Regions from separate parts of the Novosphingobium aquae genome, predicted to be linked through region 2. Evidence: predicted binding sites of a transcription regulator. Region 2 holds the regulator's gene; the other holds the start of a gene.
The links. The regulator LexA, encoded in region 2, represses DNA repair genes until DNA is damaged. The targets are predictions, from matches to a motif close to GTTCCNCNCTTGTTCT.

Region 1 (4,156 bases), 240 kb from region 2:
ACCCGGTCACAGGTCTTTGCTCGCGGGAGCCGCCCGCACCGCAAATCTTTGACGAACCTCGGATCGCCTACCGCTAACCGCCCGAACTTGCTGGGCGGCATCCGGTGCTGGGCAAGATAGGTCTCGATCTGATCCAGAAGCGTAAGCGGTGTTTCGCCGCCACCTTGTCAGATTGGTTGGCAAAGGCTGATGTGCGGGCATGGACGAGGCCATCGTTACGACCGCATTGGACACCGACACTGGAGTGGCTCTGAAGCCGTTTCGGCGGATTGAAGTTCTCAGCGGTATGGCAGGGCGACGGCGTGTCTGGTCGGTGGAGCAGAAGCTGGCACTGGTTGCAGAGATGGAGCGTTGCGAGAACATCGCGGCGTTTGCCCGCGACCGAGAGATCAGCACGGCGCTGTTGTACACGTGGCGCAGAGAACTCCGTTACGCTGTCGAGGCTGCCAAGTTGCCGCCCAGGAACGAACCCATGTTTGTGCCGGTGGTTGGCGAGGCAACGCCGCCCATTTCAAGCGATAGCGTTGAGGTCGAGATTGGTGGCGCCATTGTTCGGATCGGGCAAGCGGCCCGGATCGATATGGCGGTGGCCATCATTCAGACTTTGCAGACGCCAGCTGGCCGATGATCGGGATCGGGCCTGGTTCGCGGGTAATGGTGGCGACGCGCCCCGTGGATTTCCGCAAGGGGCCAGATGCTTTGGCGGCGCTGGTCGGCGCCGAGTACGGCGGCGATCCCTATTCCGGTGTCATCTACGTGTTCCGGGCGAAGCGCAGTGATCGGATCAAGCTGGTCTGGTGGGACGGCACCGGTCTGTGCCTGATGGCCAAGAGATTGGAGTCCGGCGGCTTCAGGTGGCCCGGCATACAGGACGGTGTGATACGTCTGACGTCGGCGCAACTCGGCGCACTTCTGGAGGGTCTGGACTGGCGCCGGATACATGGCGGACGCCGTCCGATTGCCCCGCAGATTGCTGGTTGACGGGGCTTTCGTCTCCTGATTCACTGCCTCCCATGCTCATGGAAGCGGACCTCACCGATGACGTTGAAGCGCTCCGTGCGCTGGTCCTTGAACAGGCCCGCGAGATCGACGCGCTGAAGGTTTTCAAGGCAGAGATTGAACGCCTGAAGGCGATCATCGCCGCCTTGCAGCGGCATCGTTTCGGGCGTCGGTCGGAGCAGCTCGATCCCGATCAGTTCGAACTTGCCCTGGAGGAAGTCGAGACGGCGCTGGCCGAGGCAGAGCATGCCAGGGACAAGGCAAGCCGGGCTCCGGCCGAGCGGCCCCGCAAGACCAACCGGGGATCGTTGCCAGCCCATCTCGAGCGGATCGAGCAGGTTGTCGATATCGACGACAAGGCTTGCCCGTGCTGTGGCGGCGCACTTCACCAGATCGGCGAGGACGTGGCTGAGCGGCTCGATGTCGTGCCGACCACCTTCCGCGTTCTTGTCACGCGCCGTCCGCGCTACGGTTGTCGTTCCTGCGAGAGCGCGGTCGTGCAGGCTCCGGCACCGGCACGGATCGTCGAAGGCGGCATCCCCACAGAAGCGCTGATCGCACAGGTGCTGGTCGCCAAGTATGCCGATCACCTGCCGCTGTACCGTCAGGCGCAGATCTACGCCCGGCAGGGTATCCACCTCGACCGATCCACTCTGGCCGACTGGGTCGGCCGAGCAGCATGGTATCTGCGCCCGTTGCGCGACCACATCCTCGAGCGATTGCGACGATCGCAGCGACTGTTCGCCGATGAGACCACCGCGCCGGTGCTCGATCCGGGACGCGGGCGGACCAAGACCGGCCAGCTATGGGCCTATGCCCGCGACGACCGGCCTTGGGGCGGCGATGATCCGTCGATGGTCGCCTATATCTACGCCGCCGACCGCAAGGGCGAGCGCGCCGAGACGCATCTCGGCGATTTTGCCGGCGTGCTGCAGGTCGATGGCTATGGCGGCTATGCCGCGCTCGCCAAGCGTCGACAGCAGGTCCAACTCGCCTTCTGCTGGGCACACGTAAGACGCAAGTTCTACGAGCTGGCTGACAGCTCACCAGTCGCCACCGAGGTGCTGCGCCGCATCGCCATGCTCTACGCCATTGAGGACGAAGTGCGCGGCACGTCTGCAGAGCAACGCCGGTCAGTCCGCAATGAACGCAGCCGCATCATCCTCGATGATTTGCGCCAGTATCTCGATGCGCGGAACCGCCAGGTGAGCGCCAAGGCCAAGCTCGGCGAGGCGATCCGCTACGCGCTCACTCGCTGGGAAGGCCTCTCGCGCTTCCTCGATGACGGCCGCGTCGATCTCGACAGCAACACCGTCGAGCGCAGCATCAGGCCCTTGGCCCTCAATCGCAAGAACGCCCTGTTCGCGGGCTCCGATGAAGGAGGTGACAACTGGGCGGTGATCGCCACGCTCATCGAGAACTGCAAGTTGTCCGGTATCAACCCGCACGCTTGGATGACGGAGACGCTTGCCAAATTAGCTGCCGGTCATCCCGCCAACGCCGTCGGCGAACTCATGCCTTGGACCGCCGTGGGCTGAAAACACCGCTTACCCAGAAGCTCCATCAGCGTCCGACTCACTTTAGACTTGCGTTCTTTATATGTTCCGTATAGGACGCCCATCCTATAGTCTAGGATTTTTTCCTATGCAGGCAGCTTTGGAACCGAAAGACATGGACGAGGCACGCGAAGCGCTCGACCGCCTGATCCTTGAGCGGCGGGTCAATTATTCCGGGATTTCTCGACTGTTGGGGCGCAACACCTCCTATATTCAGCAGTACCTCAAGAAGGGTAGCCCGCGGCATCTCGACGAGCGGGATCGCGGCATTCTCGCCCGATTCTTCGGGGTCGATGAAGCGACCCTTGGCGGCCCCACCCGCCGCTCGGGACCGGTCATCGATCTCGTCCAGGTGCCGATCCTCGATGTTGAGGCGTCGGCCGGACACGGCGCCCTCGCCGAGATGGAAGCCAAGAGCGCGCAATTCGGGTTCGATCCGAACTGGCTGCGCAAGCTTACCGCGAGCAAGAGCCCGAGCCTCTCGATCATTGGGGTGCGCGGAGATTCGATGGAACCCACACTGAGCGACGGCGACGATGTCTTGGTCGACCTCGGCGACAATCAGGCCCGGTTGCGCGACGGGATCTATGTCCTGCGCATGGACGATGCGCTGGCGGTCAAGCGCATTGCAATCGAGCCGCAGGGCCGCAAGGTTTCGGTAGTGAGCGACAACTCCGCCTACCCGACCTGGAACGGCCTCGATCGCCGGACGGTGAACATTGTCGGCCGGGTGCTTTGGTTCGGTCGAAAGTTGCAGTAGCTACAATCAAATGAGTCTGCTTGCCCTCGCCGCTGCCGTCGTCAGCGCCGGCCAAACCTTCACCTGCACCCCGACCCACGTCTACGATGGCGATGGCCCGATCTGGTGCGCCGAAGGCCCGCATGTCCGCATCGCTGGGATCGCCGCGAAAGAGATGGATGGGACCTGCCGCGACAATCAGCCCTGCCCCGCCGCGAGCGCGATCCAGGCGCGCGATGCGCTGGTGAGCCTGTTTGGCGGCGCGCGTGGGGTAATCAGCACCGGCCACGTGATTGTGCGCGGGCCGACGATGAATTGCTTGTCTGAAGGATCGGCCGGCGGCAGCCGCACGGCGGCCTGGTGCACCCTGCCCTCGGGCCAGGATCTCTCCTGTGCGATGGTGGCAACCGGTACGGTGCTCAGGTGGGATCGCTACTGGCGGGGCCATCGGTGCCGCTGAGCGACTGGGAACTCTGGGCCTGCGCCAATACGGTGCTTAAAACCCATGGGGATAAGGCCGCTTCCCATGTCGCCGAGCAGATCGGCGCCCTGGCGCTCAAGAACGACGAAGCCGGTATCCGCACATGGCAAGAGATCGCCAAGCGGATCGTTGAGCTCGAGGAAGGCGCAGACGCGCCGGGTACACGGCACTAAGCGAGCGCCACTCAAATCCCGATCTCGAACGGCTTGATGATCGAGCGGTCCTTTTCGGGGGGCTGCTTCTCGGGGGCCGCGACTGCAACCTGGCCCTTGGCCTGTCCTGTCGCTGCCGCATCGCGCAGCAGTCCGACCGTCTCAAGGGCCGAGCGCTTCATGCCAGTATTACGCTCGACCGCTTCCTCGAGCCGCGAGGCATTGTTGA
Region 2 (4,156 bases):
GCTGCTGTGTCGTTACCGCTCCCGCTTGCCATTACCCTCGCCTTCCTGTCCTATAAGTCCATGATGCAGAACGCCGAAATCCCGGCAATTGCCAGCGATTCCCTGCCGGATTTGGCGGGGCGCGCTGCACTGCAACATCGCCTTTGCCGCGTAGCAGGGCGCTTGTCCAGCGGGCTTGATGCACTTGAGCACTTTCTGTGCCGCGCCGGGTTTGACCGGGCGCCCTGGCTCGCTGTTGCCTTTGCCGCCGGAATTGGCGCGTGGTTCGTCTTTTTGCAGCTTTGGCAATGGGTTGCATTCATAGCCCTGCTGTCGATCGCCGCGACCTGTGCGCTGCTGTTCATGCGCGAGGATGGCCGCTTTCCCTATCTCAGACAGGCATTTGCCTCGCTGTTTTTGGTGGCTGCAGCAGGGTGCGCGCTGGTCTGGACGAAATCCGAACTGGTCGGCGCCCCGCCAATTGCGCGGGCGATTGTTGCCGAACTTGACGGGACCGTCATCCAGCGAACCGAGCAGCCGGCGCAGGAGCGGGTCCGGCTGGTGATTGCGGATTGGGACAGTGTCTCTGGCAGGCCGGTGCGGGTGCGGGTCAACGTGCCGATTGACCATGATCAGGAGGCGGCGGGGGAGGGCGCCAAGGTCCGGCTGCGTGCCAGACTAGTTCCGCCGGCCCCGCCAATGCTTCCCGGCGGCTATGATTTTGCCCGCACCGCGTGGTTTCAGGGGCTTTCGGCGACGGGTTCGGCGCTCGGTCCGATCGAGGTGACGGCACCGGCGCAGGGTGCAGGCTCGTCGGTGGCGAAGCTGCAGTGGCAGATTTCGGACCATGAACGCACGTCGCTTCCCGGATCGGCAGGGGGCATTGCCGGAGCCTTTGCCAGCGGTGATCGCGGCGGCATCTATATCGCCGACGAAGAGGCGATGCGCGATTCGGGGCTGACGCACTTGCTGTCGATCAGCGGGCTTCATGTCAGCGCGGTCATCGCCGCGACGTGGTTTCTGGCGATGCGGCTGTTCGGGCTATGGCCTTGGCTGGTCCTGCGGTTCCGCTTGCCTTTGCTCGCCGCTGCGACGTCTGCGCTGACGGGCATCGGTTATACGGTGCTGACCGGCGCCGAAGTACCGACGGTGCGTTCGTGCCTTGGCGCCTTGCTCGTGCTCGCGGCACTGGCTCTGGGGCGTGAGCCACTGAGCTTGCGGATGGTTGCGGTGGCGGCCTTCATCGTCATGGTGTTCTGGCCCGAGGCGGTTGTCGGCCCAAGCTTCCAGATGAGCTTCGCCGTGGTGATCGCCATCGTCGTGCTGCACGACTGCACCGGTCCGCGCCTTTCTGGCACCCCGTGAAGAGCCTTGGTGGCAAGGCTTCCTGCGCCAGCTGGCGATGCTGGTCCTCACTGGCGTGGTGATCGAGCTGGCGCTGATGCCGATCGGTCTGTTCCACTTTCACCGCGCCGGGGTCTATGGAGCGCTGGCCAACGTGATCGCGATCCCGCTGACGACTTTCGCCTCGATGCCGCTGATCGCACTGGCCCTGCTGTTCGATACGGTGGGAGCGGGCGCGCCATTCTGGTGGCTCGCCGGGCTGTCGCTGGACCTTCTGCTCTGGCTTGCCCGTTGGGTGGCCGGGCAACCCGGATCGGTGACTTATCTGCCCGCCATGACGCAGGGCTGCTTCGCGCTCTTCGTTGTTGGCGGGATGTGGCTGGCGCTTTGGCGCGGGCGGCAGCGCCTGCTGGGGCTCGTGCCGGTCATGATCGGCTATGGTGTGGTTGCCATGACTTCTCCGCCGGACCTGCTGGTATCGGGTGACGGCCGCCATGTCGGCATTTCCGGACTGGCGGAGAGTGAACTGGTGGTGCTGCGCGAATCGAAGAGCGATTATATCCGCCAGAACCTCACCGAACTCGCGGGAATGAACGGCGAGGTTCGCAGCGTCGAGAGCCTGCCGCAGGCCCGTTGTACGCCGGAATTCTGTGCGCTGGACATCGAGCGTGGCGGGAGGGCCTGGCACTTGCTGATGGGCCGCGGGACCGACTGGGCGCCCAAGGATGAGCTGGCCGCAGCCTGCGCGGCAAGCGACATCGTCGTCGCCGACCGCTGGTTACCGCGCTCTTGCCGCCCGCGTTTTCTGAAGGCCGATAAGTCGCTGCTCTACCGCACGGGCGGACTGGTGATTGATCTGGAAAGCAAGGCAGTCACCACCGTCGCCTCTGGGCAGGGGGCACATGGCTGGTGGCAGGAACCGGCTGCGGCGAGACCTCGAAAAGTCTCGCCGCGCGGTTCGAACAGCAGCAGTCCGCTGCCTCAGTGATAGCGACGGAGCAGGCCGGCGAGCTTGCCCTGAACCTCAACCTCACCCGGGCCGAAGTGCTGCGGATCGTAGGCCGCATTGGCCGGATCCAGCCGCACACCGCCCTGTTCGCGGTGCAGGTACTTGAGCGTTGCTTCCTCGCCGTGGACGAGCGCAACGACGATTTCCCCGTCGCGCGCGGTGTTCGTCTTGCGGATGAGCGCAAAGTCGCCGTCGAGAATGCCGGCTTCGATCATCGAATCGCCCGATACCTCAAGCGCGAAGTGTTCGCCGGGGCCGAGCAGCGCCGCCGGAACCGGCAGACTCGACTGGCCTTCCAGCGCCTCGATCGGCATGCCGGCGGCAATCTTGCCGTGGAGCGGGATTTCGATGACGTCGTTGGCCGGACGCGGAGTAGCAGCCGGAGCACGGAGCGGCGGAGCCACCGTGTTGGTATTCGCCGGCTTGGGCGCGGTCTGGCCGATGTTGTCCGGCTGGCGCAGCACTTCCAATGCGCGGGCGCGGTTGGGCAGGCGGCGGATGAAGCCGCGTTCCTCAAGCGCCGAGATCAGGCGGTGCACGCCCGACTTCGATTTCAGGTCGAGCGCTTCCTTCATTTCCTCAAAGCTCGGGGAAATGCCGGTCTCTTCCAGTTTGACCTGGATGAAGCGGATCAATTCGTGCTGCTTGCGGGTCAGCATCTTGCGTCACTCCTCAACCGGAACGCGCCTGGGGTATTCCTGCGCCGTTCAGTGAACGAATGCGGAACAATTAAGCAACGATTCGGACCAAGTCAAGAACATGGTCACGCAATGCCGCCATTTCCGAGCAAAATCACCGATACCGTTTCGCCAGCTTCTTGCCGGGGTGCCTGAACGGGGTGATCGATCAGCACTTGCGCGGCGGCCATCGCTGCCAGCGCGCCGCTGTCCTGCTGAGTGAGAACCTCGACACCGCCGGCCACCAGCCTTCCGCGCAGGAACTCCCGCCGGTCGCCGCCAGCGCGTAGCGGCGCGGCCAGCGGAAGGTCGATGGTCCGGGGCAGGGGATCGGCGGCGCCCAGCGCGGCGCGCAGCAGGGGCAGCAGGAACAGCAGCGCAGTGACTTGGCTCGACACCGGATTGCCTGGCAGCCCGACGACGACCTGCGACCCGCGCGTGGCGACGAGCAGGGGCTTGCCCGGCTTGATCGCCACTTTCCAGAAATCGATTGTGCCGCCCCATGCTTCGATGGCGGGGCGGATCAGGTCATGATCGCCCACCGATGCGCCGCCGGTGGTGACGATAATGTCGGCATCACGGGCCAGATGGAACGCGTCGGTCAGCAGGACGAGGTCGTCGCGCACCGGGCCGATCCGGTCGACCTCGCAAGGCAGCGAGGCGAGCAGCGCGGCCAGCATCGCGCCATTGCTGGCGGGCACCTGATGCGCGGCGCAGTCCTCGGGATCGCTCGCCAGTTCGTCGCCGCTGTCGATGATCGCCACACGGGGGACGCGCCGCACGGCGAGGTGCTTGTGCCCGGCGGCGATGGCGAGTGCCAGTTGCGCCGGACCGATGCGCGTGCCGGCGGAGAGCAGCTCGGTATCGATGCCGAAATCTGATCCGCAAAGCCGGATATGCTTGCCCGGCGGCGATGGCGGGGTGCCGGTGAGCGACAAATGGTCGCCATTGCGGACAAGGTCTTCCTGAACGATCACGGCATCCGCGCCTGCAGGTAGCAGCGCCCCGGTGGAAATGCGCACGGCTTGGCCGCCAGCGACCGTGCCGGAAAAGGGATGTCCGGCGGCACTTTCGCCGATGATGGTCCACGGCCCGCCAAGGTCCGGGCCCTTCACGGCATAACCATCCATTGCCGAAACATGCGCGG

Region 1: a site for LexA is predicted at 2,590-2,605, ahead of WG900_RS02415 (S24 family peptidase). Genes of this name have one in related genera too.

What each region holds. Positions count from the first base shown of each region.
Region 1 covers NZ_JBBHJY010000001.1:445,936-450,091, reverse strand. The annotation lists gene WG900_RS02430 (transposase) at 200-628, shown strand; gene tnpB (IS66 family insertion sequence element accessory protein TnpB) at 625-981, shown strand; gene tnpC (IS66 family transposase) at 1,014-2,537, shown strand; gene WG900_RS02415 (S24 family peptidase) at 2,671-3,315, shown strand; gene WG900_RS02410 (thermonuclease family protein) at 3,326-3,754, shown strand; gene WG900_RS02405 (DUF6961 family protein) at 3,745-3,948, shown strand; gene mobF (MobF family relaxase) at 3,960-4,156, opposite strand, start outside.
Region 2 covers NZ_JBBHJY010000001.1:689,650-693,805, forward strand. The annotation lists gene gltX (glutamate--tRNA ligase) at 1-32, opposite strand, end outside; gene WG900_RS03455 (ComEC/Rec2 family competence protein) at 61-1,344, shown strand; gene WG900_RS03460 (ComEC/Rec2 family competence protein) at 1,382-2,311, shown strand; gene lexA (transcriptional repressor LexA) at 2,305-2,991, opposite strand; gene WG900_RS03470 (molybdopterin molybdotransferase MoeA) at 3,096-4,156, opposite strand, start outside.